Linked DNA regions of Ketobacter sp. MCCC 1A13808. The protein of the gene in region 1 interacts with the protein of each later gene in a pairwise test. Links are inferred from orthologs where the notes say so. Each region holds a gene or a part of one and is shown on either strand. Other genes may lie near its edges. The genes, in order: yhbY and rho.

What was found.
Region 2: the proteins of yhbY (region 1) and rho interact in binary tests that used the Escherichia coli proteins (3 or more experiments, as listed by UniProt). The link is inferred for Ketobacter sp. MCCC 1A13808 from one-to-one orthologs.

What each region holds. Positions count from the first base shown.
Region 1 is NZ_VRKW01000006.1:42,465-57,230, reverse strand. What follows is about bases 6,105-9,057. They hold yhbY (ribosome assembly RNA-binding protein YhbY), read right to left. Parts: upstream 7,761-9,057; coding sequence 7,449-7,760; downstream 6,105-7,448. Other genes in these bases: ftsH (ATP-dependent zinc metalloprotease FtsH), read left to right, coding at 8,717-9,057; rlmE (23S rRNA (uridine(2552)-2'-O)-methyltransferase RlmE), read left to right, coding at 7,933-8,571; FT643_RS12735 (ATP-binding protein), read right to left, coding at 6,105-7,376. Outside these bases: carA (glutamine-hydrolyzing carbamoyl-phosphate synthase small subunit), read left to right, coding at 1-1,092; carB (carbamoyl-phosphate synthase large subunit), read left to right, coding at 1,111-4,332; transcription elongation factor GreA, read left to right, coding at 4,329-4,805; FT643_RS12745 (periplasmic heavy metal sensor), read right to left, coding at 4,854-5,210; FT643_RS12740 (response regulator), read right to left, coding at 5,311-5,994; more of FT643_RS12735, read right to left, coding at 5,994-6,104; more of ftsH, read left to right, coding at 9,058-10,651; folP (dihydropteroate synthase), read left to right, coding at 10,666-11,514; glmM (phosphoglucosamine mutase), read left to right, coding at 11,546-12,889; tpiA (triose-phosphate isomerase), read left to right, coding at 13,009-13,758; preprotein translocase subunit SecG, read left to right, coding at 13,772-14,257.
Region 2 is NZ_VRKW01000012.1:25,376-40,798, forward strand. What follows is about bases 12,513-15,390. They hold rho (transcription termination factor Rho), read right to left. Parts: upstream 14,643-15,390; coding sequence 13,383-14,642; downstream 12,513-13,382. Other genes in these bases: FT643_RS18175 (2Fe-2S iron-sulfur cluster-binding protein), read right to left, coding at 12,513-13,351; trxA (thioredoxin TrxA), read right to left, coding at 15,074-15,390. In the rest of the region: argH (argininosuccinate lyase), read right to left, coding at 1-40; FT643_RS18135 (sensor histidine kinase), read left to right, coding at 156-1,226; FT643_RS18140 (LytR/AlgR family response regulator transcription factor), read left to right, coding at 1,369-2,121; hemC (hydroxymethylbilane synthase), read left to right, coding at 2,178-3,113; FT643_RS18150 (uroporphyrinogen-III synthase), read left to right, coding at 3,130-3,897; FT643_RS18155 (uroporphyrinogen-III C-methyltransferase), read left to right, coding at 3,906-5,183; FT643_RS18160 (heme biosynthesis HemY N-terminal domain-containing protein), read left to right, coding at 5,180-6,448; FT643_RS18165 (diguanylate cyclase domain-containing protein), read left to right, coding at 6,599-8,707; FT643_RS18170 (ATP-binding protein), read left to right, coding at 8,831-12,337; more of FT643_RS18175, read right to left, coding at 12,338-12,512; more of trxA, read right to left, coding at 15,391-15,397. UniProt on the Escherichia coli protein: Facilitates transcription termination by a mechanism that involves Rho binding to the nascent RNA, activation of Rho's RNA-dependent ATPase activity, and release of the mRNA from the DNA template.

The DNA.
Region 1 (14,766 bases):
ATCGGAGCCGACGGGCAAACCGTAGGCGAAGTAGTTTTCAATACTGCTCTCACCGGCTATCAAGAAATCCTTACCGATCCATCCTATGCACGCCAAATGGTGACGCTCACCTATCCTCACATCGGCAACACCGGTGTGACCGCAGAGGATGAGGAGTCCGATAAAATCCAGGCTGCGGGGCTAATCATCCGCGATCTGCCTTTGATCGCCAGTAGCTGGCGCAAAGAGAAGGATTTGGATGAGTACCTGCGTGACAACAACATCCAGGGCATTGCCGAAATAGATACCCGTAAATTGACACGAATCCTACGGGAAAAAGGTGCACTCAGCGGGTGCATTATGGCAGGCGAAGAAGTCGACGAAACGGCGGCTCTGGCGTTGGCGAAAGGCTTTGCCGGGCTGAAAGGGATGGATCTGGCGAAGGAGGTTACAGTCAGTGAGCCCTATCGCTGGACGCAGGGCACATGGGACCTGGAAAAAGGTTACGTGGACGCGCCTGAATCCCTACCCTTCAAAGTCGTGGCCTACGATTACGGCGTGAAACGCAACATTTTACGCATGCTAGTGGATCGCGGTTGCGATCTTACGGTTGTGCCGGCGCAAACTCCCGCCAGTGAAGTGCTGGCCATGAACCCCGATGGTATTTTTCTGTCCAATGGCCCCGGCGATCCGGAACCCTGTGACTACGCCATCAAGGCAATACAGGAATGTCTGGAAACCGAGATTCCGATTTTCGGAATATGCCTTGGTCACCAGCTGCTGGCCTTGGCCAGCGGAGCTAAAACGGTGAAGATGAAATTCGGCCATCACGGTGCGAACCACCCGGTGAAAAACATGGACACCGGCACGGTGATGATCACCAGCCAGAACCATGGTTTTGCTGCAGACGAAGCCACTTTGCCGGACACACTTCGAGCTACACATCGTTCATTGTTCGATGATTCCCTGCAAGGAATACATCGGACAGATAAGCCCGCATTCAGCTTTCAGGGTCACCCCGAGGCGAGCCCGGGCCCCCACGATGCTTCGCCGCTGTTTGATCATTTCGTTGCCTTAATGACGCAGCGCAAAGAAATCAGCAACACTCAATAAAGCCAACGGTAGGATGCAATGCCAAAACGTTCTGACATAAAGAGTATTTTAATTCTGGGTGCCGGGCCGATCGTTATTGGGCAGGCCTGTGAGTTTGATTATTCGGGTGCTCAAGCCTGTAAAGCCTTAAGAGAAGAGGGCTTCCGCGTCATTTTGGTGAACTCCAACCCGGCAACCATCATGACTGATCCGGCGATGGCCGATGCCACCTATATTGAACCGGTTGAGTGGCGGACGGTTTCCAAGGTCATCGAAAAAGAGCGCCCCGATGCATTATTGCCGACCATGGGTGGACAGACGGCACTGAACTGTGCGCTGGATTTGGCGAACAAAGGCGTGCTGGACCAATTTGGTGTGGAGCTGATCGGTGCAACCCAGGATGCCATCGACAAAGCTGAAGATCGTGAGCGCTTCGATCATGCCATGAAGGCGATCGGGCTTGAAACGCCCCGTGCCTCTATTGCCCATAGTATGGAAGAGGCGCTACAGGTACTCGATACCCTGGGTTTCCCCTGTATTATCCGGCCCTCTTTTACCATGGGCGGTTCAGGCGGCGGCATCGCCTACAATCGCGAAGAATTTGTGGAAATTTGTGAGCGTGGTCTGGATTTGTCGCCCACGAACGAGCTATTAATTGATGAGTCGTTGATAGGCTGGAAAGAATACGAAATGGAAGTGGTGCGGGATAAGAATGATAACTGCATCATTATCTGCGCTATCGAAAACTTCGACCCCATGGGCGTGCACACCGGAGATTCGGTGACCGTCGCCCCGGCGCAGACGCTCACGGACAAAGAATATCAGATCATGCGGGACGCCTCGCTTGCGGTATTGCGCGAAATCGGTGTCGAAACCGGTGGTTCCAATGTGCAGTTCGGAATGGATCCCGAGACGGGGCGTTTGGTTGTCATTGAAATGAATCCGCGGGTGTCGCGCTCGTCTGCCCTGGCGTCTAAAGCGACTGGTTTTCCAATCGCGAAAGTGGCAGCCAAGCTTGCAGTAGGTTATACGCTGGATGAGCTGCAAAATGAGATCACGGGTGGAAAAACACCAGCCTCATTCGAACCATCAATCGATTACGTGGTTACCAAGATACCGCGCTTTAACTTTGAAAAGTTTCCCAATGCTTCTCCCGTACTGACTACGCAAATGAAGTCGGTGGGCGAAGTAATGGCGATCGGCCGCACTTTTCAGGAGTCGTTGCAGAAAGCCTTGCGCGGCCTTGAGGTGGGCAGCCACGGTTTTGAACCATTCCTGGACGACAAAGCCGATGATTATCTGGATCAGGTGCGTCACTTATTAAAGACGCCCGGGCCGGAGCGCGTGTGGGTCATTGGTGATGCCTTTCGTACCGGGCTGACGGTTGATGAAATCAACGAATATACCGGTATCGACCCCTGGTTTTTGGTGCAAATCGAAGATCTGATCAAGAACGAGAAAGTATTACAAACCGCTGCTATTAGTGAGATTACCCGCGATCAGATGTGGCGTTTAAAGCGTAAAGGCTTTGCTGATGCGCGTCTTGCACAGTTGCTCGGGGTGTCTGAAAAACATTTGCGCAAAAAGCGCTGGGAAATGGGCGTGAAGCCTGTCTACAAGCGCGTTGATACTTGCGCAGCAGAGTTTGCGACCACAACTGCGTATATGTATTCCACCTATGAGGAGGAATGCGAAGCTGCACCCAGCGGCCGTGACAAAATCATGGTTCTGGGTGGTGGTCCCAACCGAATCGGTCAGGGTATTGAGTTTGATTACTGTTGTGTTCACGCTGCATTAGCGATGCGTGAAGACGGTTATGAAACGATTATGGTGAACTGCAATCCTGAGACGGTATCAACGGATTACGACACGTCGGATCGTTTGTACTTTGAGCCGGTTACGCTGGAAGATGTTCTGGCCATTGTTGAGCTGGAACAACCCAAAGGCGTTATCGTGCAGTTTGGCGGGCAGACACCACTGAAGTTGGCGCGCGAGCTGGAGGCAGCAGGTGTGCCTATTATCGGTACTACGCCAGACGCAATCGATCGAGCGGAAGACCGTGAGCGATTCCAGCAAATGATTGAGCGACTGCAGTTGCGTCAGCCCCCCAACCGTACAGCCAGGAGTGTCGAAGAAGCTGTGCGTCACGCAATGGATATCGGGTATCCTCTGGTGGTCAGACCTTCCTATGTATTGGGCGGGCGGGCAATGGAAATTGTGTACAAAGAATCGGAATTGCGTCGTTATATGAACACCGCAGTGAGTGTTTCCAACGATGCGCCGGTGTTGCTGGACCATTTCTTGGATGCTGCCGTAGAAGTGGATATGGATGCGGTTTCCGATGGCACCCATGTGGTGATCGGATCGTTGATGCAGCATATCGAACAAGCCGGTATTCACTCTGGTGATTCTGCCTGTTCGTTACCCCCTTACAGCTTAACTGCAGAGGTGCAGGCGGTTATGCGCGAGCAGTCACGTAAGATGGCGCTGGAGTTAGGCGTAATCGGATTGATGAACGTGCAGTTTGCAGTGCAGGGTGACGATGTGTATGTGCTGGAGGTTAACCCCAGAGCATCCCGCACAGTGCCGTTTGTGTCCAAGTGTATTGGTCGGTCTCTGGCCAAAGCAGCTGCCCGCTGTATGGCAGGAACTTCTTTGCAGGAGCAGGGCTTTACCCAAGAAATTGTGCCAACCCGCTACCATGTGAAAGAAGCGGTCTTCCCGTTCGCTAAATTCCAGGGTGTTGACCCGATTCTGGGCCCTGAAATGAAGTCGACGGGTGAAGTAATGGGCGTTGGTGACACCTTTGGTGAAGCTTTCGGTAAGGCTCTGTTGGGCGCCGGTGAAAAAATTCCTGATTCCGGTACTGCGTTTATCAGTGTCCGTGAAAGCGATAAACCTGCGGCCCTGGAAGTGGCCAAGCAGCTAACCAAGCTGGGATTTAAGTTATTTGCGACCAGCGGAACTGCAAAAATGTGTCGGGAAGCCGGCTTGCCGGTGAAATCTATTAACAAAGTGAAAGAAGGTCGTCCTCACATAGTGGATGCTATTAAGAACCGGGAAGTAGAGTTGATTATTAACACGACGGAAGGTACTCAGGCAGTCGCCGATTCTTTTGCCATCCGGCGCCAGGCTCTGCTGGGCAAAATTTGCTATACCACCACGATTGCGGGTGCGCAGGCAATTTGTGCTGCTTTGGAGACTAATGTGGAGCCCATTGTCCGACGCCTTCAGGATTTGCATTCGGAGTTATCAGTATGAGCCGCTATCCAATGACGGAGCAGGGTGCTGCCAGGTTGCGTGAAGAATTGGATCGATTGAAACGAATTGAGCGTCCGCGTATTGTTGCAGCGATCGCAGAAGCGCGCGAACACGGCGATCTAAAAGAAAATGCGGAGTATCACGCTGCCCGGGAAGAACAGGGTTTCGCGGAAGGCCGTATCATGGAAATCGAAGGCAAGCTGGGAAACGCCCAAATTATTGATGTATCTAAAATTGAAAATACAGGGCGAGTTATTTTTGGTGTGACAGTCGATTTGTATGATGTGGATAAGGATGAAAACCGGACTTTCCAGATTGTGGGAGATGATGAGGCGGATATTAAGCAAGGAAAACTATCCGTAAATTCACCCATTGCCCGGGGGTTGATTGGCAAAGTCGTCGGGGATGAGGTGGCAGTAGACACTCCCGGTGGCACGGTCTGTTACGAAATTCTGAAAGTAAGCCATATTTAATCGAAAAAACCGCCCCGAATGGGGCGGCAAGTCTGTGGTGGGGTTGGGTTACTCTGCGCTTTCGTTTTCTGAATCATGCTTGCCTGATTTTTTGTGTTGACCCTTAAAGCGGTCGCGTTTTTCCTCACGCTTTTCCTGCATCTTCTCAAACTTGGTTTGTTGATCCTCGTTCAGAACGCTTTTGATCTCGGTATTGGTCGACTCACGCAAGGCTTGCATTTGTTCGTGCAACCCTTCCATTTGCGGTCGTTTGCTTTCAAAGATTTGTTCCACCTGTTGTTGTTGTTCCGTTGATAAATCCAGGTGTCGGGTTAACCCTTTCATCATACGTCCACCCTGCATTGGTTCGGCGGCGGCTGAAAAAGCAATCATTGAGCTCATTAATATTGCGATAATGTATTTCATTCTATAGTCCTCTGTGGTTGGTGTGAGGCAGTATGGCAATGCAATGTGCAATGAAATTGGATGCAATGTGCAGCAATTGTGAAGATGGGTTTAAACCGGTTTATTTTGCCGGCATCTCGAATTTATACCCCACACCATAAACCGAGCGGACCACTTCGCTCCCTGCGTTGGCGGCTGTCAGCTTTTTACGCAGTTTAGTGATATGTGAGTCGATCGTGCGATCATTCACTACGCGTTGGTCGCGGTAGATACGGTCCATCAGCTGGTCTCGGGTAAACACTCTTTTGGGCTCGGCAGATAGCGCGCTGAGCAATCTGAATTCCACCGCCGTAAGATTAAGTTCATTGCCATGTAAGGTCGCTGCCATGGCGTCCTCGTCCAGTAGCAATGCATTGTGCTCCGTGGCTGGGGAGCCTTGGTCGAACTGCACCCGGCGGAGGTTGGCGTTGACCCTGGCTACGACTTCTCTCGGGCTGTAAGGTTTGCATATGTAATCATCCGCGCCTAACTCAAGGCCCAGTAATCGATCAATTTCTTCCACCTTTGCGGTTACCATGATTATGGGTACGTGGCTAACAGACCGGATTTCTCGACACAAACTAAGGCCGTCTTTGTTCGGTAACATCAGATCGAGTAATATTAAGTCAGGCTGAAATTCCTCGAGCGTGGCCATAGCTCTTGCACCGTCGCTCACTATGGCCGTATCGAAATGATGGTGTTTCAGGTAATCGTCCAGCACTTGTGCCAGGTCGGCCTCATCTTCGATGATCAGTATTTTATTCATTAAGTTGATACAGGCAGGTGCACGCTGACCCGTATCCCTCCTAGCCTGCTGTTATGGATTTCGATGCTGCCCTGGTGTGCCTGCACGATATTTTTACACAGGTTCAGGCCCAGGCCTGCGCCGCCATGATCACGATTGCGGGAAGATTCGGCCCGATATAGCCGGTCAAAGAGTTGGGGTAGCTGGCTGTCACTTACACCGGGTGCCGTATCTTCGAATTCCACCAGATAACGGTTTCCTTCACGCTGACAGCGGACCCGGGTTTTGCCCGGTGTGTCAGTATATTGCAGGCTGTTTTGCAGCAGGTTAGAAAACAACTGGGTAATGCGTTGCGGGTCAGCAAACACGGTGCTTCGATCCGGTAATTCATCATCCAGGGTTAGTTCAATGCCTGCCTGATCGAATGCCGGTAAAGACGCTTGCACGGCATTCAGTATTAATACGTCCAGTTCGCAATCCTGTTTCCGGTATTGCAGGGCTCCCAGGTCCGATAAGGACAGTTGGTATAAATCATCCACCAGGTTATGCAGCCGCATTACCTGATTGTGCAATCGTGCGTGTGTATCGTCGTTGTATTGGTGCACACCATCTTCAATCGCTTCAAGTTGAGCCCTCAATGTAGCTAACGGCGTCCTCAGTTCATGTGACACGTCTGCTACTAATTTACGTCGCGATTGCTCCGTCTGTTTGAGGGTGTTTGCCAGGTCATTAAGGTGCTGCGCCAGTGTGGCAAATTCATCTCCGCCGCGGACTTTGATTTGGTGATCGTATTGCCCCTGGCTCAAATGCCGTACCTGAGAAACCAAACGTTGAATCCGTTTCACCAGGAATTTAGCGACGGGCCAGGCGAACAGCAGCGAAAGTAGTAACGCCAGCAGAGTAATCAACGCCAGCTGTTTGCCCTGCTGGTCAGCAAAGCGTTTGTCGTGGCGATTGGGCGGGCGGTGGCGCTCTCCCAGGCCGAAGTAACCGACGACATTGCCGTTAACAGTAATGGCTTGTTGTTCGATGATTTGACTTTTCGGGTCTCTACCAGCGATGAGTTTGCCCGTCGGGTCAATCAGAAAAACGGAAAGATGAAACGGGACTTTTCCCGGGGGCGGCGGGTTGCCGGTGGCATCAGGGTCATCCCGCATCATTGCAAAGTGACGTAAAAGCCGGTAGAAGCGCCGGGTATCGTTCTGGATTGGCCCCCAGCCATTTTGTTCCGCATAAAACCGGGTTAAGTCCGGGGTAATCTCTTGCAGTGTCTGGCTGTCCTGCTGGCGGATATAGTCTACAAAACCACGCTGAAAACTCCATTTAATCAGAATGGCCATGCTGATAATCAGAACGGCGCTGAAGGTAATAAATGTGAGAACGAGCTTTTTATGAATAGACATACCGGCCTGCAGTGGAGATGATGCATGGCCAGTATATATGCGAAATGTGCAAAAAGTTTGTAGCGGGTAGTTTTAGTCCTGCAGGCGGACCAGATTGGACAATTTGGGGTTTTGTTTTTTGGCCGGACGATAGATTACAGCCATCTTGCCGATGACCTGCGCAAGCTCCGCTTTGGTGGATGAGCAAATGGCGTCGATAACGGCTTTCTTGTCATCCCGGTCCATCACGTTGATGCGCACCTTGATTAACTCATGATCCTCCAGCGCGCGCTCTAACTCGCTCAGCACGCCTTTAGATAGCCCGTTTTCCGCGATCATAACAACGGGTTTTAAGTGATGGGCAATTTTACGAAAGCGTTTTTTTTGATCTTGGCTCAGCGCCATAATGATGTGCCACCTAAATGATTTAGTCGAAACGGTCGGGCCGACGATCCCGGCTCCTGGATAGGGCGCGTATTGTAGAGGAGTCACCGGCGTTTCTCCATTAATCTATGACTTGCTGTATGGATCAGGCAAAATACCCGTCAAATAGACTGAATCACCACCGGGGAATGTTTTGTCCGAAAAGAAGAGTTCGCGAACGAAAACCAGCAATAAATGGCTGCGGGAGCATTTTGACGATGTCTACGTGAAACGTGCTCAGGAGCAGGGGTGGCGCTCCAGGGCAGCATTCAAGTTGTTGGAAATACAGGAAAAAGACAAGCTTTTCAAACCGGGCATGACGGTGCTGGATCTGGGGGCGGCACCGGGCGGCTGGTCTCAGGTAGCGATTAAGCTGGTGGGCAGTAAGGGCCTGGTAATCGCTTCAGATATACTGGAAATGGCGCCGATCGCGGAGGTTCAGTTTTTACAGGGCGATTTTCGTGAGCAGGAAGTCTATCAGCAACTACTTGAAATAATTGGTAATCGCCCGGTTGACCTTGTAATTTCGGATATGGCCCCCAATATGAGTGGTGTAACGGCAGTGGATCATCCACGAGGCATGTACCTGGTGGAGCTGGCTCAGGAAATGGCAAGGCAGGTTCTGAAGAAAAACGGAGATTTCCTTGTCAAAGTGTTCCAGGGGCCGGGAATCGATCAATTCCGGAAGGGCATGCAACACGACTTTCAGAAACTGATCACTCGTAAACCAGATGCTTCACGTGCCCGCTCAAAAGAGGTCTACTTGCTTGGAAAAGGCTTCAAAGGAATTTAATTATGAGCACCAGGCGGGATTCCTGCGCAAAGATGGTGTCATCGCCTAATGTGTAGTAATGTAGATAGTTAATTGATGTAATTTGCACGCACGCCGGACACTTGTAACCGGCGATAATTATAGTGAGGGTAAACCCTTGAACGATATGGCAAAAAACCTAATCCTGTGGGTTGTTATCGCAATTGTCTTGCTGTCGGTTTTTAATAACTTCAGCTCTCAATCCGGGTCGCAGCCTATCCCGTATTCCCAATTCATTGAATCGGTTCAGTCCGGTCAGATTGATAAGGTCGTCATTGACGGATCTACCGTCAGTGGCCGTACTGCATCCAACGAGAAATTCGAAACCGTATTGCCTGCTATTGCCGATATCGATCTAATGCCCATGTTGTTAGAAAACAATGTGGCGATTGAAGGCCGGGCGCCTGAAAAGCAAAGTCTCTGGGCGCAGTTGCTTGTCGCCTGCTTCCCCATTTTGTTGATCGTCGCGATATTTATGTTTTTCATGCGTCAAATGCAGGGCGGCGGTGGCGGTCGGGGTGGCCCGATGACTTTTGGCAAAAGCCGCGCGCGTTTGCTCAGCGAAGATCAGATTAAAACGACATTTGCCGATGTTGCTGGTTGTGATGAAGCGAAAGACGAAGTACAGGAACTGGTGGAGTTCTTAAGAGACCCCGGTAAGTTTCAACGGCTCGGCGGAAAAATTCCTCGTGGAGTTTTGATGGTGGGTTCCCCGGGTACAGGTAAAACGTTGCTGGCCAAAGCCATTGCCGGTGAAGCCAAGGTGCCGTTTTTTACCATATCGGGTTCTGACTTTGTTGAAATGTTCGTAGGTGTGGGTGCTTCCCGTGTCCGCGATATGTTTGAGCAAGCCAAGAAACAATCGCCTTGCATCATCTTTATCGATGAAATTGACGCAGTTGGACGTTCGCGCGGTGCAGGTTTGGGCGGCGGTCATGACGAGCGAGAACAAACTCTGAACCAGTTGCTGGTTGAAATGGATGGCTTCGAACCGAACGATGGAGTAATTGTCATCGCGGCAACCAACCGCCCGGATGTGCTGGACTCAGCGCTGCTGCGTCCAGGTCGTTTCGATCGCCAGGTTGTGGTTTCCGCTCCAGATATTCTGGGCCGTGAGCAGATTCTGAAAGTACATATGCGTAAAGTGCCGATCAGCGATGATGTCGATCCCAAAACCATCGCTCGTGGAACACCTGGTTTTTCCGGTGCGGATTTGGCTAACCTGGTGAACGAAGCGGCTCTGTTCGCTGCGCGTGCCAGCAAACGTGTCGTAGAAATGGCAGAGTTTGAAAAAGCCAAAGATAAAATTCTGATGGGCGCAGAGCGTAAAAGCATGGTCATGTCAGAAAAGGAAAAATTGAATACGTCGTATCATGAAGCCGGGCACGCGATCGTGGGGCGTATGGTTCCTGATCACGATCCGGTATACAAAGTCAGTGTTATTCCTCGCGGTCGCGCACTGGGTGTGACCATGTATTTGCCAGAGGAAGACAAATACAGTCAAAGCAAGCGTGCATTGGAAAGCATGGTTTGCTCCTTGTTTGGTGGTCGGATAGCAGAAGAAATCACCTTGGGTAAAGATGGTGTTACAACGGGTGCTTCCAATGACATTCAGCGCGCAACTGAAATCGCGCGTAACATGGTAACCAAATGGGGTCTGTCCGAGAAAATGGGGCCACTAAGTTACGAAGAAGACGAAGGCGAAGTGTTCCTGGGTCGGCAATATAATCAGCGTAAGGTGGTTTCAGGTCAGATCGCGAAAGAGATCGATGAGGAAGTCCGTAAGATAATTGATGAGTGTTACGATCGGGCTAAGACGATTCTCGAAGAAAATATGGATCAACTGCATGCGATGGCAGAAGCGTTAATGTTGTATGAAACTATTGATGCTGAGCAAATCAATGACATTATGGAAGGCCGTAAGCCGCGTCCTCCGAAAGGCTGGAACGATTCCAACGATGGACCAAGAGGCGGAAGCCCTGCAGTTGAACCTGACTCAGGTGATAGCAAAAAAGACGCGACAAGCAAAGGCTCGATTGGCGGGCCTGCTAACACGCATTAAGCGTTAACCAGTGCATGTCAGTATCAGACCAACTCCAATGCGGTCTGCGTAGTCTTGATCTCCGGCATCCCCACGTCATGGGGGTGCTCAATGTGACCCCCGACTCCTTCTCGGACGGGGGTCTATTTAATTCCAGGGACTCTGCAATAGCGCACGCTGTCAAAATGGTGGCTGAAGGCGCATCCATAATTGATGTGGGTGGAGAGTCCACGCGTCCAGGCGCCGCTCCGGTATCAGAGCAAGAAGAGCTGGATCGTGTTTTGCCGGTGGTTGAAGCCTTGGCGAAGGAGGTCGACGCGGTAATTTCCCTTGATACCAGTTCCCCCCAAGTCATAACGGAAGCTTCGCGCGCCGGTGCAGGGCTGATTAATGACGTTCGCGCGTTATCGCGTCCCGGCGCCTTATCGGCAGCTAAAGATAGTGGGTTGCCCGTCTGTCTGATGCACATGCAGGGTCAACCGCAGTCTATGCAGGTCGCACCAAAATACGATTCAGTGGTTGCAGAGGTGTGCTGCTATCTTGTGGATAGAGTGAGCGTTTGTGAGCGCGGGGGCATAGAGCGAGACCGGATCATCATTGATCCCGGATTTGGTTTCGGCAAGTCCGTGCAGCATAACTTGCTCTTACTCAAGCATTTGGCGCAATTGGGACAACTTGGTCTGCCGATTCTGGTGGGGCTCTCCCGCAAAAGCCTGATCGGAACCTTGCTCGGGAGACCGGTTGAAGAGCGGCTGTTCGGAAGCTTAGCGGCGGCTTTGATTGCGGTGCAAAATGGAGCCCGCATTGTTCGCGTACACGATGTGGCTGCCACCGTTGATGTATTAAAAATAGCGTCTGCCGTCGCAGAGGTGGATGCAGATTGAAACCGGTTAGTGAAACCTAAGGAAACACTGAATGACAAAGCGTTATTTCGGAACAGACGGAATTCGGGGTGCGGTTGGTAAAGGCGTGATAACGCCGGAGTTTATGTTAAAGCTGGGGTGGGCTGCTGGCAAGGTGTTCACCAAAGGCGAGGGGCGCCAAAAAATACTCATTGGTAAAGACACGAGAATTTCCGGTTATATGTTCGAGTCCGCGTTGGAGGCCGGTCTCTCCGCTTCCGGCGTGGACGTTATGTTATTGGGTCCGATGCCAACCCCGGGTATAGCTTATTTAACTCGAACCTATCGCGCCGCGGCGGGGATTGTGATCAGTGCGTCGCATAACGCGTATTATGATAATGGGATAAAGTTTTTTTGCACGGAGGGGAAAAAACTACCAGATGACATCGAGTTGGCCATTGAGAGTTATATGGACATGGATATGGACACGGTGCCGTCGGACCGTATTGGCAAAACACGAAAATTAGAAGATGCCCGTGGCCGCTATATTGAGTTCTGTAAGAGCACCTATCCAAGGCGGTTGTCATTGTATGGGTTACGGATTGTCGTCGATTGTGCGAATGGAGCCACGTATTCATCTGCGCCCCTGGTGTTTGAAGAATTGGGTGCCGAAGTTATCCCGCTGGCAGTCGAACCGGACGGATTGAATATTAATTTAAATTGCGGCTCTACTGGGCCTGAATTGTTGCAACGAAAAGTCTTGGAACTGCGGGCGGACGTAGGAATTGCTTTCGATGGCGATGGTGACCGGGTTGTAATGGTGGACGCCGACGGAGAGGTGGTGGATGGTGATGAAATGCTGTTTATCATCTCTCAGGGCCGAAAGCGCGCAGGTGTGCTGGTGGGTGGAGTCGTTGGGACGCTGATGAGCAATTATGGCCTGGAGCTGGCGCTTGGTGAAAATGACATCGAGTTTGTCAGGGCCAAGGTCGGAGACCGTTATGTGATGGAAGAGCTTGGTCGGCGAGACTGGTATCTCGGGGGGGAGTCTTCCGGGCATATTGTTTGCCTGGATAAAACGACCACAGGTGACGGCATTGTAGCGGCTCTACAAGCCCTGACGGTAATGATATCAGAGCAGCGTAGCTTGGCAGAATTGAAGCGCGGTATGGTTAAAATGCCGCAAACCATGATTAATGTACAGTTGCCCGAAAAGCGCGATGTCATTGCCATCCCGCAAGTTCAGGATGCAGTTAAAACGGCTGAAAACCAGCTCTCCGGGCGTGGCAGGGTGTTGTTACGCCCCTCCGGCACAGAGCCGCTGATCCGGGTGATGGTAGAGGGTGCAAATGCCGATGAGGTGTCTTCTTTGTGTCGCCAAATTGCCGATACGGTTGAAGAGGCCATTTCTGCTTGATCTGCTCGCGTCATAAGTGATCTGGGAGCCATTCAGCCTGGCGTCTCGCGCCTTGGCGCCTTGTATGTTGACATCTTCTTCGCTACCATTGCCGCCTCGCAAAAGAGGAGGCGGATATAATGCGTACCCCTGTCGTCGCTGGGAATTGGAAAATGAATGGCAGTAAGGCTTCGGCCGCTGCATTGCTCAACGACCTGAAAGCCGGATTAACCTCTAGTACGGCGGAAGTCCTGATTTGTGCGCCTTACCCGTTTCTGGATCAGGTGGCGAACGTGTTGAATGGCTCGGGCATCAAATGGGGCGCTCAAAATGCGAGCCAGCATGGCTCTGGTGCATTCACGGGGGAAGTTTCAGTCAGTATGTTGGCCGACTTCGGCTGTACGCACGTTATTTTAGGGCATTCCGAGCGTAGAGCGCTCTTTTCCGAAACGGATGAGCTTGTCGCAGAAAAATTCGTCGCAACACTCGAAGGCGGCTTGACCCCGATTCTTTGTCTGGGGGAATCCTTGCAGGAAAGGGACGCGGGAAAAACGATCGAAGTGGTTGAGCGCCAATTAATGGCGGTGGTCGAAAAGGCCGGGATTCACTCGTTCTCTAATGCGATGTTGGCTTACGAACCCGTATGGGCAATTGGTACTGGGTTAACAGCAACGCCCGACCAGGCGCAGGAAGTGCACAGTGTGTTGCGTACTAAACTGGCACAGCTAGACGTAGAAGTAGCCGGAAAATTGCCCATACTGTATGGCGGCAGTGTGAAAGCAGCAAACGCAGCTGCATTGTTCAGCTGCGACGATATAGACGGAGGCTTGATTGGTGGAGCCTCATTGGACGCCAATGACTTTATAGCTATCTGCCAGGCGGCAGGGTGATCAGGAATAAAAGATGACAGTTACGATTGAAACCGTTTTATTGATTGTGTTGGTGTGTGTGGCGCTGGCATTGATCGGCTTGGTACTCATACAGCATGGTAAAGGAGCGGATGCAGGTGCCTCATTCGGCGGCGGCGGCTCGCAGACTGTATTTGGAGGCGCCGGGTCGGGTAATTTTTTGACCAAATCTTCCTGGATTTTGGCAGGACTGTTTTTCATTATCTGTCTGGCTTTGGCTTATATTGCCAGAGAGAAAGCGACCGGCGGCACAGGCATTGATTTTTCGGAGCCAGCTCCGGTAGTTGAGCAGGTCATCGAAACCGACGTGCCGCAATATGACGATGAGGGTGTGTCGGAGCCGTCGGATGTGCCCGTAGTGGCCGAACCGGAAGCAGATGTGCCTGCTCAGCCTGCAGAAAAGGCAGAGCTAGAGGCTGAGGGAGTTGATCAGACCGCTGTGCCAGCTGAGCCGGAAGCCGAAATACCGCCATCTGAGTAAGATGTCAAAAAAAGTAATTGTTTAAGGAATAATTTTCTGGATAGCTTGTAATGGATCCGGTAAATTATGCCTCCCTCGCCGAAGTGGTGAAATTGGTAGACACGCTATCTTGAGGGGGTAGTGGCCTTCTGGTCGTGCCGGTTCAAGTCCGGCCTTCGGCACCAAATCTACCTTCGGGCTTTGCGCGAACCATGTTGCTGCGTAAAGCCCGAAGTCTATTCGTATCATTCTCTCGTTAAAGCTGATTTATAAACGCCAATGGTCCTTTGCTGCTGATGGTAAGGTCGCCTTATGAAAGCGGGGTGAGGCTATGGTGTCTGCTTTTGTGCTTCTTGGAAATTTCTTTAAAAAGCCAGCACTTAGCAGAGTTTTATTTCAGTAATATTGTTGACAGGTCATATTAAAGTCTCTAATATGCGCCTCACGTTGATGCGGGGTGGAGCAGTCTGGTAGCTCGTCGGGCTCATAACCCGAAGGTCGTTGGTTCAAATCCAGCCCCCGCTACCAAA
Region 2 (15,423 bases), on another replicon or contig:
GACTGTTCTGAGTGGGCTTATTTTTGGATTGTTCTGACATAGGAGGGTCCCGGAGAAATTTGGTCTGATATAAATTAGGTTTGGCTTATACTGAAAAGTGCGCGAATTATATCACCCAACCTTAATGCATTACATAACAGCAGTTCCGGGTAAGCATGGTAAAACCGACTCCACCTCAAGATGAACCGGAAGAAACTTTCTTTTTACCGGATCTGTGTGCTCGCCAGCCGGTATTCTTTCTGGTGCTGATCGCCGAATTATTTGCCGTGGTGATTGTGCTGATCGAAAGCAGCCTGGTGCAATACGACTGGATGAAGCTGGGGCTGGTGTCGCTGTTCGTTCAGTGGGTCGCCTTGAGCAGTGCGGCGCTGTTGTGCCAGATGCGTGATTTTCTGCGCAAGTTAAGGCCCGCCCGTGCCGTGGCCATCAGTTATTTGTTGATCCCGGTGAATACCTGGGTTGTCAGTGTCATTAGCCAGTGGGTGTTTTTTCCGCCGCCGGATGCATCGGCGGTGAGCGTGCTTTACTCCGCTGTGGTGCTTACCAACGTCGCGATCGCCGCCATCGTGGGCGGGTTGGTGATCCGTTATTTTTATCTGCAGGCCATGTTGATTGCCCGGCGCCAGTCGGAATTATTGCACCGGATTCAGGCATTACAGTCCCGCATACGTCCGCACTTCCTGTTTAATAGTATGAATATTCTGGCCAGCCTGATTGAAACCGACCCGCGTACGGCGGAAACCGTAGTCGAGGATTTGTCTGCGCTGTTCCGGGCAAGCCTTAACCATATGGGTAATCAGGTGCCGATTGAAGAGGAATTTGAGCTGTGCAGAAAGTATCTGAATATAGAAAAGCTGCGGTTGGGCAAACGCCTGCAAGTGAGCTGGGAAATACGCTCGGTGCCTAAGCAGGTTAATATCCCCTTATTAACTTTGCAGCCGCTCCTGGAAAATGCCCTTCTTCATGGGGTGCAGCCGGTGCCCAAAGGGGGGCTGGTGGAAATTTTCGCGGGCTATGCTCATGGCGTGTTTGAACTCACCATTACTAACCCGTTTGAGCCCGGTTTGCACACCGGAGCGTCTGAGGGCAATCATATGGCGCTGGAGAACACCCGTAATCGCTTGGCGGCGCTTTATGGAGAGCGTGCCAAACTTACCGGCTATCCGGAAGGCGGCCGTTATATCACCCGGCTCTCCTATCCATATCCTCTCAAAGCGACGCCATAGCCCGTATACACCGGGTCTTAAAAGGTTGACGCAATGCGCTATTTTCGTGCTCTAATCGTGCTAAGGTAATAATATTTGATGTGCCCTGCTGACTCTCCCGGCGACAATAATGAACAATAAAGAGGAGAAGTGAGGTCAGATGATCCGAGTATTAGTTTGTGATGATGAGCCTTTGGCTCGCGACCGTATGCGACGTATGTTGGAGCGTATCCCGGCTACTTTGTGCGTCGGTGAAGCTGAAAATGGTCAGGAGCTGTTGGAACGGGTGCCCTCTGTTTACCCGGATATTATTTTACTGGATATTCGAATGCCGGGAATGGATGGCCTGCAGGCCGCGTCGCGACTGTCGGAAAGTGACAGCCCGCCCGCCATTATTTTCTGTACTGCCTATGATGAACACGCGATTGCCGCGTTTAAAGTCAATGCGGTTGATTATTTGCTGAAACCGGTGCGTCAGGAAGATTTGGAAAAAGCCCTTAGCAAGGCGGGGCGAGTGAATAAAGCCCAGATGCTGGCCGTAAGACGTGAAACCGGCGTGGCTCAACCAGAGCAAGCCAATGCCAAAGAACGTGAATATATCAGTGTGCGAAGCCGCAAGGGCATCGATCTGATTGCGGTTGCCGATGTTCGTTATTTCCTGGCGGACCAGAAATACGTCACTGTGCGTCATAGCCAGGGGGAAACCCTGCTGGATGAAACGCTGAAGGAATTGGAAACCGAGTTCGGCGATCGCTTTTTACGGGTACATCGCAATGCGCTGGTTGCGCTCAGTTACATCGAAGCGCTGGAACACAAGGGCAACCAGTTTTATCTGCGGATTCAGGGTGTTGAAGAACGGCTGGCGGTAAGCCGCCGGCACGCCTCGTCGGTTAAAAAGCTGTTGCAAAGCCTTTGATGAATCCCCTGTTCTGATGTGATAGGGTTCAGCCTTTATTTTAGAGGCACCCTTTTATGACCCCAAAACTCCTGCGAATTGCGACCCGTCAAAGCCCGTTGGCATTGTGGCAGGCCGAGTCAGTGAAATCCCGGTTGTTGCAGTTCTATCCGGATTTGAAGGTCGAGCTGGTTACCATGAAAACCAGCGGCGATGTGATCCTGGATACGCCTTTGGCCAAGGTGGGTGGTAAGGGGCTCTTTGTAAAAGAGCTGGAACTGGCAATGCTGGAAAACCGCGCGGATATCGCGGTGCATTCCATGAAAGACGTGCCGGTCGACTTTCCGGAAGGGCTTGGGCTGTCGGTAATCTGTGAACGTGAAGATCCCCGTGATGCCTTTGTTTCTAATCAATACGATGGCATTGAAGACCTGCCTCAGGGCGCCATCCTCGGTACCTGCAGTTTGCGCCGTCAGGCGCAGATCAAAGCGCGCCGGCCCGATCTGAAAATTGTCGATCTGCGCGGTAACGTGAACTCCCGTTTAGCAAAGCTGGACGACGGTCAATTCGATGCCATTATTCTGGCAGCAGCCGGATTGCGTCGGTTGGGGTTTGAGGCGCGCATCCGGCGAGCGATGTCCCCGGAGGAAAGTCTGCCTGCCGTGGGCCAGGGTGCCATTGGTATTGAATGTCGCCTGCAGGATGACGACACCCTATCCCTGTTAACGGTGTTGAGTGATGCGGATACCCACTGCCGGGTGATGGCGGAGCGAGGCATGAATACCCGCCTGCAGGGCGGTTGTCAGGTGCCTATTGCCGGCTATGCGGAACTGGAGGGTGATCAACTTTGGTTGCGTGGCCTGGTGGGTGAACCGGACGGCTCCCGTTTGATTTGCCATGAGGTCCGTGGCCACCGGGAACAGGCAGAAGCGCTGGGATATGAGCTGGCTGACGAACTGTTATCTCAGGGCGCGGACCAAATTCTGCAACGACTTTATGAGCAGGGCGCATAATGCAATGCGGTCACCTATGAGCACCCCGCTGCAGGGGAAGACGGTGCTCGTTACCCGGCCTGCGGAGCAAGCCGGCGAGCTTACCCGGTGCCTTGCGGGCGCAGGCGCTGATGTCATCGTACTTCCCACCTTGGAAATTGAGCCCCTTCAACTCGATCCGGCACAACGCAGCCTGATAATGGAACTGGATCGCTACGATTTTGTTATCTGTGTTTCTGCCAATGCGGCCGCGCTCGGGCTATCGGCACTTGCTGATTATTGGCCGCAATGGCCGGTGCAGCAACGGTGGATGGCCGTAGGGCCGGCTACCGGCGAGGAAATGAGGCGTTGGCAGGTGAACCCGAAGGTAGCGCAACAGGGGGCGACCAGCGAAACCCTGTTGGATTGGTCCGAACTGCAACAACTGGTCGATCGCAGGGTGCTGATTCTGCGCGGAGAGGGTGGCCGTGAGACTCTGGCGCAAACACTCCAGCAGCGGGGCGCAAAGGTGGAGTACCTGGAATTGTACCGCCGGGTTTTACCGGACGTCGATGCGCGGCCTTTGCAACGGCGCTTGATACAGGGTGAAACCGTCATTCTAACCGTGACAAGTGGTGATGGATTACGTAATCTCATGACTTTGATGGGAGCGCAACAGACATTATTGCTGCACAACCCGCTCATTGTAATAAGTGGGCGATTGGCTCAGTTCGCAACGGGACTGGGTTTTAAGCACGTAATTCAATCTGCAAGCCCGGCGCTCCGGGATGTAATCAACTCTATCGAACAACTGCAAGCCGACTAGGATGCCGAATGACAGACAAGAAAAACGGCGGAAATCACACCTCAGATAACCAATCTGATCAAACGCCAATAGCGAACACCGGGACCGCTGCCAACCCGGATCCGGTGGCAGCAAGCGCGCCGCCCTCCGGAAAAGCCAAAACCAACGCGAAACCGGCAAAAGCCAAACTCACCTGGGCTGCCAGGTTGGTTTTATTATTTTCTTTGTTGCTGTCATTAGCCGCAGCGGGGGTTGTGGGCTATTTGTTTTATCAGCAGCAACTGGAACGTAATGTAGCGCTAGAAGAGCGGAACGAAATAACCCGCGAGCTGCAGGGGCGTACCACCCATCTGGAGCAGATACAAAAACAGATTGACGAAATTACGCGACAACGGTCCCAGGAGCGACGGGCGATCCGATCTGCCAATGAAAACCGGGAAGTGTTGGAAGCGCGCATGTCGACGCTGGAAGAAAACATAACCTCGATCACCGGTACTAACCGGATTGACTGGATGCTCCGGGAAGTAGAGCACTTTGTTACGGTCGCCGAGCAGCGTTTGTCTTTGTTGGGGGACACCCGTGGGGCCCTGGCATTATTGACCGAAGCAGACGGTATCGTGCGTGCTATGCAGGAGCCTACCGCACGGCGGCTGCGCGAAGCTTTGCTTAAAGACATTCACAAACTGAAAGAGGCATCCGCCAGCAATGTCGATGTTGATGGCGTGTTTATTCGGATCAGTTCCTTAACCGAGCGGGTCGACAAGCTGGGGATTCCCTCCTACGATCTGAAGCAAGGCTCAGTGCAAACACCCAGTGAAGCGATCCCGGATGATGGCATGGCGCTGTTCGTTTATCGGTTTGATCACTTTCTTAAATCGCTCTTTAATTACCAGAAACACGAAAAAGGCCGCCCTGCAGTACTCACTGCAGACCGGGAATTTTTGGTGCAAAGCGTAATTCTGTTATTGCAGCAGGCTCAGTTAGCCCTCTTGAGCGGGGACAACGAGGCCTATCACTTGAGTTTGCTGGGCGCAAAGCAGCGGGCTCAATTGTTTATTCATCAGCAAAGTGGCGAGAGCAAACTATTCGTCACCGAGGTGAATGATCTGCTCAAAGTGCAATTAGCGCCGAAAGTGCCTTCCATCGAAAGCTCCTTGAGAGCGGTTCAGGTGTTTCGCGAGTTCTGGTCTAAAGAGAAACTGCTCCGGGAACAGCAGGCCATGAGTTTGCACCGGGAGAATGACAAGAAAACGAAAACACAGACTAAAGTGAAGCAACCGGAAGCGAAGCAGGAGGAAACTCAGTGACCGGCCTTCTTAATCTCATCAAATTAAAGCCCTCTACCATCATGTTTCTGGTGATGGGCAGTTTAATCGGTGCTTTGTTTTTTAAAGCGGTTGCAAAAGATCCCGGGTATTTGCTGCTGGCCCATGGCCGTCACACCTTTGAAACCAGTTTACTGGTGGGGGTGCTGTGCATTCTTTTGCTGTGTTATGTGGTGTATTGGACCTGGTCGCTGCTGCGGTGGTTGTTTGATGCCAAGCGCAGCCAGCGTAATGCCAATCGGCGCACGACCAACGGTCTGATCGCTTTGGCGCAGGGCGATTGGGCGAATGCGGAAAAGCAGTTGGCAAAAGCGGCAAAAAGCAACGAAGTACCATTAATAAACTATCTGACGGCAGCTCAGGCTGCCCATGAGCAGGGCAAAACAGAAGGCCGTGATAATTATCTGCGCCTGGCCCACGAAAGCACCAAAGGCGCCGATGATGCCGTGAGTCTCACCAAAGCACGGTTGCAGTACCAAACCGAACATTGGGAAGAGTGCCTTGCTACGCTAATGAAGCTGTCACGTGAGCCCAAAGCGCCGAGCTATGCGTACGTGATTAAAATGTTGTCCAAGGTGTATGTGGAGTTGGAAGACTGGGATAGCTTGCGTGAATTATTACCGGCGCTAAAAAAGCATAAGGTTGTGAGTGAAGACGCTTTTAGTCAGTTGGCACAAAAGTGCTATGAAGGTAAATTGCGCCGTGCGGTTCGTGGTAGTACTGATGAGGAAAAACGTAAGAATCTGAAAGACGTGTGGGATAACTTACCAAAAAAATTCCACAATGAGGCCAGTTTGGTAAAAATTTACGCAGAAGCGCTCATGGTCGCTAACGCCGGAGAGGATGCCGAGCGTGTTATCACGGATCTTTTGCGGAAAAGCTGGGACGATAGTCTGGTTGAGGTCTACGGTCGGGTTACCGGGGGCGATGTTCAGAAGCAATTGCTCTGGTGTGAAAACTGGCTTAAGGAGCGCCCCAGTAATCCCATGCTGCTGTTGACCATGGGGCGGCTCAGTTTGCGGCTGAACCAATGGGATCGGGCCCGTGAATATTTCGAGGCAAGCCTGCGTTCGCGCAAAAGTGCCCAGGCCTATGGTGAGCTGGGACGGTTGTTGAGCCACCTTGGTAATCACCAATCCAGTAATGAAAACTTTCAGGCCGGACTGGAATTAATTGCAGAACGTTTACCGGATTTGCCGCTACCGGGCACTATCCAGCCAAAAGAGCCTGAAATAACCCAGGAATAACCCGTTCTATTCAAATTTACGCCGCTAAAATTCGGTTTTTGTCCTATCTTTTAATGATGATTAAGGCGTGCGCTTGCCTGTTTATCATCATAATTAGAGGGAGTTATGGCTGAGTTTTTGCCTAATAAGATTAGAGTTCGGTGCAGGTTATTGTACGTCGAGGACGACCCGGTTCAGGCGTTGCTGATTAAGCCCCTGCTTGAAGATGAATCGTTTGCGGTCGTCCATGTTTCCAATGGCTATGAAGCATTGGGAGTCTTGCAGCGCAGTCAATTCGATATGATTCTGACTGACTATAGAATGCCGAATATGGACGGCATCACCCTCATCAAAGAAGTCAATGCTGCCCGGATTAATCTCCCCATTGTCATACTGACCGCCGCCAATGATGTCAGTTTGGCGTTCGCTGCGTTGGACGCCGGGGCGGCTGACTTTATAACCAAAGATGCGGAAAGTAATTACTTAGATATTATTGCCCCGATATTGATCCGTGCTTTAGGCAAATTCGAGCTGCAACGTCGCGCGGATTTGCTTGCAGAAAAACTAGAAGAAGAAAAAAACCTGTCCCACCTTACCCTGGATACCCTGATTCAGGGCGTCGTTGTTGTGGATACCGAATATCAACTTCAGTACTGCAACCAGCACTTTAAAGATACCTTCAGCGTGCCAGCTGATATAGCCGAGTTGCAAACCGATATTGAGAGTCTTGGCCCTTTATTACAGGGCAACGGGGTGTTATCCGGCGAGTCAGATGCGAAGGCCATCGCCGATCTGTTGGTCCGACTGCTAAAAGGAGAGCAAAAACGGGCGGAGTTTGAACTCAATAACGGACGCCTCTATGACATTCGCTCCACTCGCTTAGATCATACCGGATTTGTGCTGACCTTTACCGATGTGACACACCAAAAACAACAGATGCTCGCATTGTCGCGTACGATTGAATGGGCGCCGGTTGCGATGATTGCGGTGAACAGTGAAGGCCGGATCGTGTTAGCGAACAACAAAGCCTGCGCGCTGTGTGGATATGAAAAGCCCGAATTATTAAATGCCCGCTTGGACAAGTTGCTAATGGAGGATGCGCGCGCCGGTTATCCGGCATTGATGCAATCCTATTTTAATGCCGTGTCGCCACAGTCGGTCCACAACCATTTTGAGATGAAGTTGAAAGGCCGTGGTGGAAAACTGATTCCGGTAGAAATCTCGCTCAGCGGTATTGAGACCTTCAACGAGCCAAGGGTGCTTGCCACCATAGTTGACATTAGTCATCGGAAAGAAGCGGAAGCTGCGCTCACACGGGCCCATGAGTTAACGCAGTCGATCGTAGATAATTCCCCATTCAGTATTATCGCGACCGATGTTGAAGGCGGCATCCTGGCTGCCAGCCCTGCCCTGGAAGCATTGCTCCTATATAACAAAGACGAGTTGGTCGGCCAAGGTAACGCGCTTCAGTTTCATTTGAAGGACGAACTTGAAACCCGAGCGGTGGAACTTTCCAGTGAACTGTCCGAAAATATTATGCCATGCTTTTCGGTGCTGGTGGAAAAAGCCAATAGAGGTGTAGTCGAAAGCCAGAAATGGAGCTACGTCCGTAAAGACGGCTCTGTGGTCCCGGTCAGTTTAACGGTAACTCTTTTGCGTACCGAGGATGAAGTCGTAACCGGTTATCTGTTGGTGGCTTATGATATTACCGAGCAGCTACGGGCTAATGAACGAATTCAACACATTGCGCACCATGATCAGTTAACCGGATTGCCCAATCGTACGTTATTGCAGGATCGGCTGTCCATTTCCCTAAAGCGAATCAAACGGTTTGGCAAGCAAGTGGGCATAATGCTACTGGATCTGGATCGGTTTAAGCAGATAAACGATTCCCTGGGTCATGCAGTGGGAGATGAATTGTTAATAGCAATGGCGCAAAGGATGAGCTCTGTGGTGCGGGAATCGGATACGGTTTCTCGCTTGGGTGGAGACGAGTTTGTCATAATTCTACCCGACCTCTCCAGTGTTGATGATGCGGTTATGATCTGTAATAAAGTGGTGGAAGCAATACGGCTTCCTTTGACTATCGGAGAGCATCTGCTGAATGTAACCACCAGCGTGGGGTTGAGTGTGGCACCGGTCCACGGCATGGATATGGATGCTCTGATAAAGAACGCGGACATTGCTATGTACAATGCCAAGCAAGAAGGTCGGGATGGATTTAAGCTGTATTCGAAAAGCCTGACCATTCTAAAAGCAAGTGGTGCGGAGAAGGATTAAATGTTTCAGAAAGCGTACCGGCAGAACACTCTCTCGCTGGATTGCCGGCCTTAAACGGAGACAGCGGAATGAGATTAAAGCGCTTTAGCCCACATCAGCTCATTGAAGGGCGGCAATAATGTTATGAATAAACAATCTGACACCCGGTTTTTTATTATCGCTGTGATCGCCATATTGATAGTGGGTAGCGGTTTGCTGGTTTATGAGAGTCAAAGTGTCCAGCGCGGTATTCTCAAAACCACAGGCGACCAGCTGAGAGATCAATTGGTGGTGCGCCACAATATGATCCAGAACAGTATCGAATCGAGCGCCTTAAAGGTGCGCTTTCTATTCAGTACGCCGCCCGTTAGCGGGCTGGTTCGTGCAGCGCAAAATGGCGGCATAGACCCATTAGACTCAACCCCCACCGAGCGCTGGAAATCCCGTCTCAAAACCATATACATTGGCTTTCTCGAAAACAATCCTGAAATTTATCAAATACGCTATATTGGCGAAGCGGACTCCGGCAAAGAGCTCATCCGGGTGGAGCGGCGTCACAGCAAAATCTCAGCGGCGCCGGATGCGTTATTGCAGTCGAAGGGTGATCAGGAGTATTTCCAGATGATCCGAAAGCTGCCACCGGGCGAAGTGTACGTTTCTGATTTAAACCTGAACAAAGAACACGGTAAATTGGAATACCCTTATCGACCCACTTACCGAGTGGGGATGCCGGTGTATGACGGGGAGTTCCAGTTTTTCGGTTTGATTATAATTAATGTGGATGCCAAGTTTCTGCTCGATCCGCTGGAGCAAAATTTACATGAAGAATACGTTCTGTATTTATTGAATACCAAAGATAACTTCATACTGCATCCTAACGCACGTAACAATTTTTCTTTCGAATTTGGCGATGCACCAAGCTGGGAGGGCACCTTCCAGGAGCAGGCCTCAAATGGCATCAACGAAAAATTAAAGCAAGCCAACGAAATAGAAACAGCGCAGGCACTCTATTTTCTGGATTCCGAAATTCAGCTGTCCGGTGCTGAATCTGGCCGCCATTTGAAGCTGATCATCGGAATGCTGGCTGCCGACGTCAATGAAATAGCGATCAGCCAGCGCAACAAGTTGTGGCTTATATCGGGGATAGTGTTGATTCTGGCAATTTTTTTGATAGCGGCTTACCAGCACTATATCAGTCAAAAAATTGATTTGAGTGACACCCTATCCCAGTATGAAGCCATCGTCAGCGGCTCGAGTGACGCCATCGTCGGTATGGATAAAAGTGCCGTTGTAACCAGCTGGAATGACACTGCCCAGGATATGTTTGGTGTCAGCAGGCGAGCGGCAATCGGCAGTAGTGTATTCGAGTTGTTCGTGACTCGTGAATCCGCCGCATCACTGCAGGAGACCATGAATAAAGTGCTGAACGGTCAGCTGGTCGTTGCGTTCAAAATTGAGGCCAAACGGCGGAACGGAAGTGTATTTCCTGTTTCGGTCACCCTTTCTCCGATTACCGGAACAAAGAATTCCATCCCCGGTGTCGCGGCGATAATCCGTGATATTACCGATCAAGTGGATATTGAAGCGAAGCTTCAGAATATGAATGCATCACTCGAAAGGCAGGTGGCTGAACGCACACGTGAGCTTGAACTGGCCCGAAACGAAGCGCTGTCGGCGAGTAAATCCAAAAGCGAATTCGTTGCCAACATCAGTCACGAAATACGCACTCCGTTGAATGGCGTGGCGGGTATGTTGCGGCTACTGCGACGGGGTGGTTTAAGCGAGCAGCAACTTCATTATCTTAAAATGGCCGAGAATAGCAGTGTGATATTATCGGCGTTGATCAACGATATTCTGGATGTTTCAAAAATCGAGGCAGGCAAACTCGATATAGAGCAAGAGGAATTCGATTTACTGCGTTTGATGTGTGACCTGGCCCTTACAATGGCGATAAAAGCGCAGGATAAAAAGCTGGAATACATACTCGATGTGGCTGAAATTAAACACCGCTATTTGGTTGGTGATTCTCACCGCATACGTCAGATCCTGACGAACCTGATTGTGAACGCCATTAAGTTTACGGAGCACGGGGAAGTGTATGTTTCCATGAGAACTCTGGAACAGAGCAATGGTGAGGTATTGGTACAAGGCTGCGTCAGGGATTCGGGTGTGGGCATTTCAGAGGAGGGGCAGCGTTATCTGTTTGATGCTTTCGCTCAGGAGGACAGCAGCATTACCCGCCGCTTCGGTGGAACAGGTTTGGGGTTATCCATCTCCCGGCAATTATGCCGGCTGATGGGGGGTGATATTTCCGTAGTAAGCAAGAAAGGAAGCGGAAGCGCCTTCAGCTTTGACTTCAGGCTTAGCGACTCGGAGCGCGCCGGCAATGAAGTCCCCTTCCTTGAATTGAGTGAGCGCCTGATTATGATTGCCCATCCAAACCCAACAGCCGCGAAAACAATGGCTTTGCAGTTGCGAATTTGGAAGGCGAAGGTAGAGGTCTACACCGGGTTATTAAATGCGTTATTGAAGGACGTGGTGGCGGGCGCTATCACACCCGATGTCATTATCTTGGATCAATCCTTGTTGGATGATAGTGCGGATTTAACCATTCTGGATCAGATGACCGGGGCCAGGCCAAACATTATGGTGGCAAAGGAGGGGGGCGCAGGACCGGCATTGAAAACAGTGCAATGTCCGATTGAGTGGCTTAATAAACCGGTAACGCCGTTGGATTTGGGCCGGCGACTGAGCACTGCGCTTTTTAGCGGGCAAAATATTGGTCAATTTGAGAGGGACGATACCGAGCATCATCTTGATCTTGCTGCTTTCGAACCCTATGCGGGAACGCGAATCCTATTGGTGGACGACAACGAGGTCAATCTCGAAGTGGCAGAGGGTTTGATCAGTGATATTGGCTTGGAGATCAGCCGGGCAAAAGACGGGCAGCAGGCTCTCGAGATTATTGAAGCCCAAATCAGGGACCCGTTCAAGTTGGTGTTTATGGATTGCCAGATGCCGGTTATGGACGGGTATACTGCGACCCAGGCGATTCGTGCCGGTGCCGCAGGCGTCGCCAATAAAGACGTCGTTGTGATTGCCATGACAGCCAATGCCATGGCGGGGGATTCAGACCGTTGTTTGCAGGTGGGTATGAACGATTATTTGACAAAACCCATTGATCCCCAGGCATTGGAGCTGAAGTTGTTGTATTGGCTGGAACATGGAAGCCAGTCATCAAAAGCGGGTGTCATTCTGCCCGATCTGGAAGTTCTGCAAGGCCTTGGCAAAGACATGGCTGAGCCCGTTTCGGACAAGTTGGTATGGGATAGAGCCGCGTTATTGAAACGCGTGCGCCAATCCGAGTCACGTTTGGCTGAATTAGTGAAAATATTCCTCGATATGTTGCCCGAGCGCCGCCAGCGGGCAGAAGCGGCGGTAGTGACCAGGCAACTCAATGATATTGCCAATATAGCGCACTCCCTGAAAGGCTCGGCCTCAAGCTTAGGCGGAATGCGGGTTCAGTATTATTCAGAGCAACTCGAACTGGCAGCAAAAAGCAATGATCATAATGCCATCGATCTTGCCTGGGCCCGGCTCAGCGCTAGCTGCGATGAATTAGCGATCGTGTTGCAGCGTGGGGCGGCCTGACTATTGCGCTTCACGCGGTGCATAATCAAACACATCTGAAATAATCTGGCCGGCGTCTATACCGGCGGCAATAAAGTCATCGTAGGTGGCATAGACCATAGCCGGTGATCCACCGACAATAATCGCAGTATCCTTGAAATCGTTGCGATCATCCAGTACCGCTCGGTGCACCAGGCCTTTGCGCGCCGGCCATTCCGGTTGGTCTGATACGATGGCGATGTAGCGGCAATTAGGATGTCGCATTACCAGGGTTTTCATCTCGTCGTGTAGATATAAATCCCGCACCAGGCGCGCGCCCCAATACACAAATACGGGACGTTCATCACCGGCAGTAATCAGCGCCTGCAGCATAGCGATCATTTGTGAGATGCCGGTGCTGGCCGCGATCATAATGAGCGTTTTGGCGTGTTCCAGGCGGTGCAGGGTGGTATTCCCTAAAGGCAGCCGCAAGCGCAGTAATTCGCCTTCCTTCAGTTGCGGTTTTAACAATGGGTAGGAGACGCTGTCCTGGCTGGCGCGAATATGCAGTTCCAGAGTGCGGTCATCGCGGGGGGCATTTGCGATAGAGAACGCAGCACTGATATCCGAATCCAGGATGATTTCCAGGTACTGGCCAGCAGAATATTCAATCTTTTTGCCTGCAGGCAGCTTGAACTGGACAATTTTAACGTCCGGATTAATTTGCTTGATATGCGTGATTTGAGCGGTAATTTCTTGTGTGGGGAACTGTCCGGGAGCCAACACCTTGTGCACCTCTATTTGAATGTCTTCAATCGGATACGCCAGACAGCAGAGTATCGAATCCGCTGCACTATCTGAAGCACTAACTTCGCCAGCGCAGTGTTTTAACTGCACACGACCGAATTTCAGGCGTCCTTCGCATGCCCGGCAAGACCCTGAGCTGCAACCCCAGGGAATCCGGAAGCCCTGACGCAAAGCCGCTTGTAATACTGACTCACCTTCTGCCACAGTCAGGTTCAGCTGGCGGGGCAGAAAGGTTACAGTATGAGCCATGACGAGGCAGGCCTTATCCGGGTAGCATGATTTACTTGCGTTTCATCGAGTCGAAGAATTCTTCGTTAGTCTTGGTGTCACGCATTTTGTCGATCAGGAATTCCATAGCCGAGATCTCATCCATGGGATGAAGGATCTTGCGTAGTATCCACATTTTTTTCAGTTCGTCTTCCGATGTCAGCAGATCTTCGCGACGAGTTCCGGATTTGTTGATATTAATGGCCGGGAAAACACGCTTTTCTGCAATACGGCGGTCCAGGTGTAATTCCTGATTACCGGTACCTTTGAACTCTTCGAAAATCACTTCATCCATTTTCGAACCGGTGTCCACCAGCGCGGTGGCCAGTATGGTCAGGCTGCCGCCTTCCTCAATATTTCGTGCTGCCCCAAAGAAACGCTTGGGTCTTTCCAGTGCGTGGGCGTCAACCCCACCAGTCAGTACTTTGCCGGAAGACGGGATGACTGTGTTGTATGCACGAGCCAAGCGGGTAATCGAATCCAGCAGAATAACGACATCCTGTTTGTGCTCAACCAGGCGTTTGGCCTTTTCCAATACCATTTCTGCCACTTGAACGTGTCGCGAAGGCGGTTCGTCGAAAGTGCTGGCGACCACTTCGCCACGTACCGTACGCCGCATTTCGGTCACCTCTTCAGGGCGCTCGTCGATCAGCAATACAATTAAATGGCATTCCGGGTTATTGCGCGTTAGCGACTGTGCAATGTTCTGCAGCATCAGGGTTTTACCGGCTTTCGGAGGCGACACAATCAAGCCACGCTGACCTTTACCGATGGGAGCGACCAGGTCGATCGTGCGTGCAGTGATGTCTTCGGTGCTGCCGTTGCCGACTTCCATCAGAAAGCGTTGCTGCGGAAATAACGGTGTCAGGTTCTCAAACAGGATCTTGTTTTTCGCGTGCTCCGGGCGATCCAGGTTGATTTCATTGACCTTCAATAGCGCAAAATAGCGCTCGCCTTCCTTGGGGGGGCGAATCTTACCGGAAATACTATCGCCGGTGCGTAGGTTAAAACGACGTATCTGGCTGGGTGACACATAGATGTCATCTGGGCCCGCTAAATAGGAGCCTTCGGCTGAACGCAGGAAGCCAAAACCGTCCTGAAGAATTTCCAGAACGCCGTCACCGAAGATATCTTCGCCGCTTTTGGCATGTCGTTTAAGAATACTGAAGATGATGTCTTGTTTGCGCGTCCGGGCCATGTTGTCCAGGCCCATAGAAGACGCTACTTCGATCAGTTCAGCAATGGGTTTTGTTTTTAATTCGGTGAGATTCATTTCCGTGGGGGTCATGTTTGAAGGTTAACGTTAAAGGTATGGAGAGCTACAACCAAAAGGCTGTTAGCGAACGAGTAGAGCTTCCTGTCTAAACGGGTCGTAAAAATGGTGCGAGAAGCGATTGGCAGAGATCCTGTTCGGATGGATCTTCTTTGGTTCGTAGACCCTAAATATATTTAGATTCGGGAAATGCTTCCCAGGACTTAGGGAGGCACTAAAAGTAATCTAGCATCCGCTAGCCAAAGCGTCCAGGTTATTGCTTCAAACGACTTCGCGCCCGATCCTTCACATAATGCTAATTCAAAAGTTCTGAGGGGTGAGGAATCGAAGAGACAGTTTGATTTGCTCTCCGTTGTTGCGCTTATTACGTTTTGATTGAAGGCGCAACATCGAAGTAAGAAACCCCGGCTCGCAGAGTCGGGGTTGGGTAATTATATATTACTGTCTAGGAACGCTGTCAATTGCGATTTTGATAAAGCGCCAACTTTTGTCGCTTCAACGTTGCCATTTTTGAACAACATCAAGGTCGGAATGCCCCGAATACCGTATTTGGGGGGGGTTTCCGGGTTTTCGTCAATATTCAGCTTGGCAATGGTAAGTTTGCCGTCATATTCGCCGGAGATCTCTTCCAGAATCGGTGCGATCATCTTGCAGGGTCCGCACCACTCGGCCCAGTAGTCCACCAGCACCGGGTTTTCTGATTGCAACACCTCAGCTTCAAAGTTGCTGTCAGTTACATTTACTAGTTTGCTCATGTATTTCTCCAGTTGTGCCACAGACT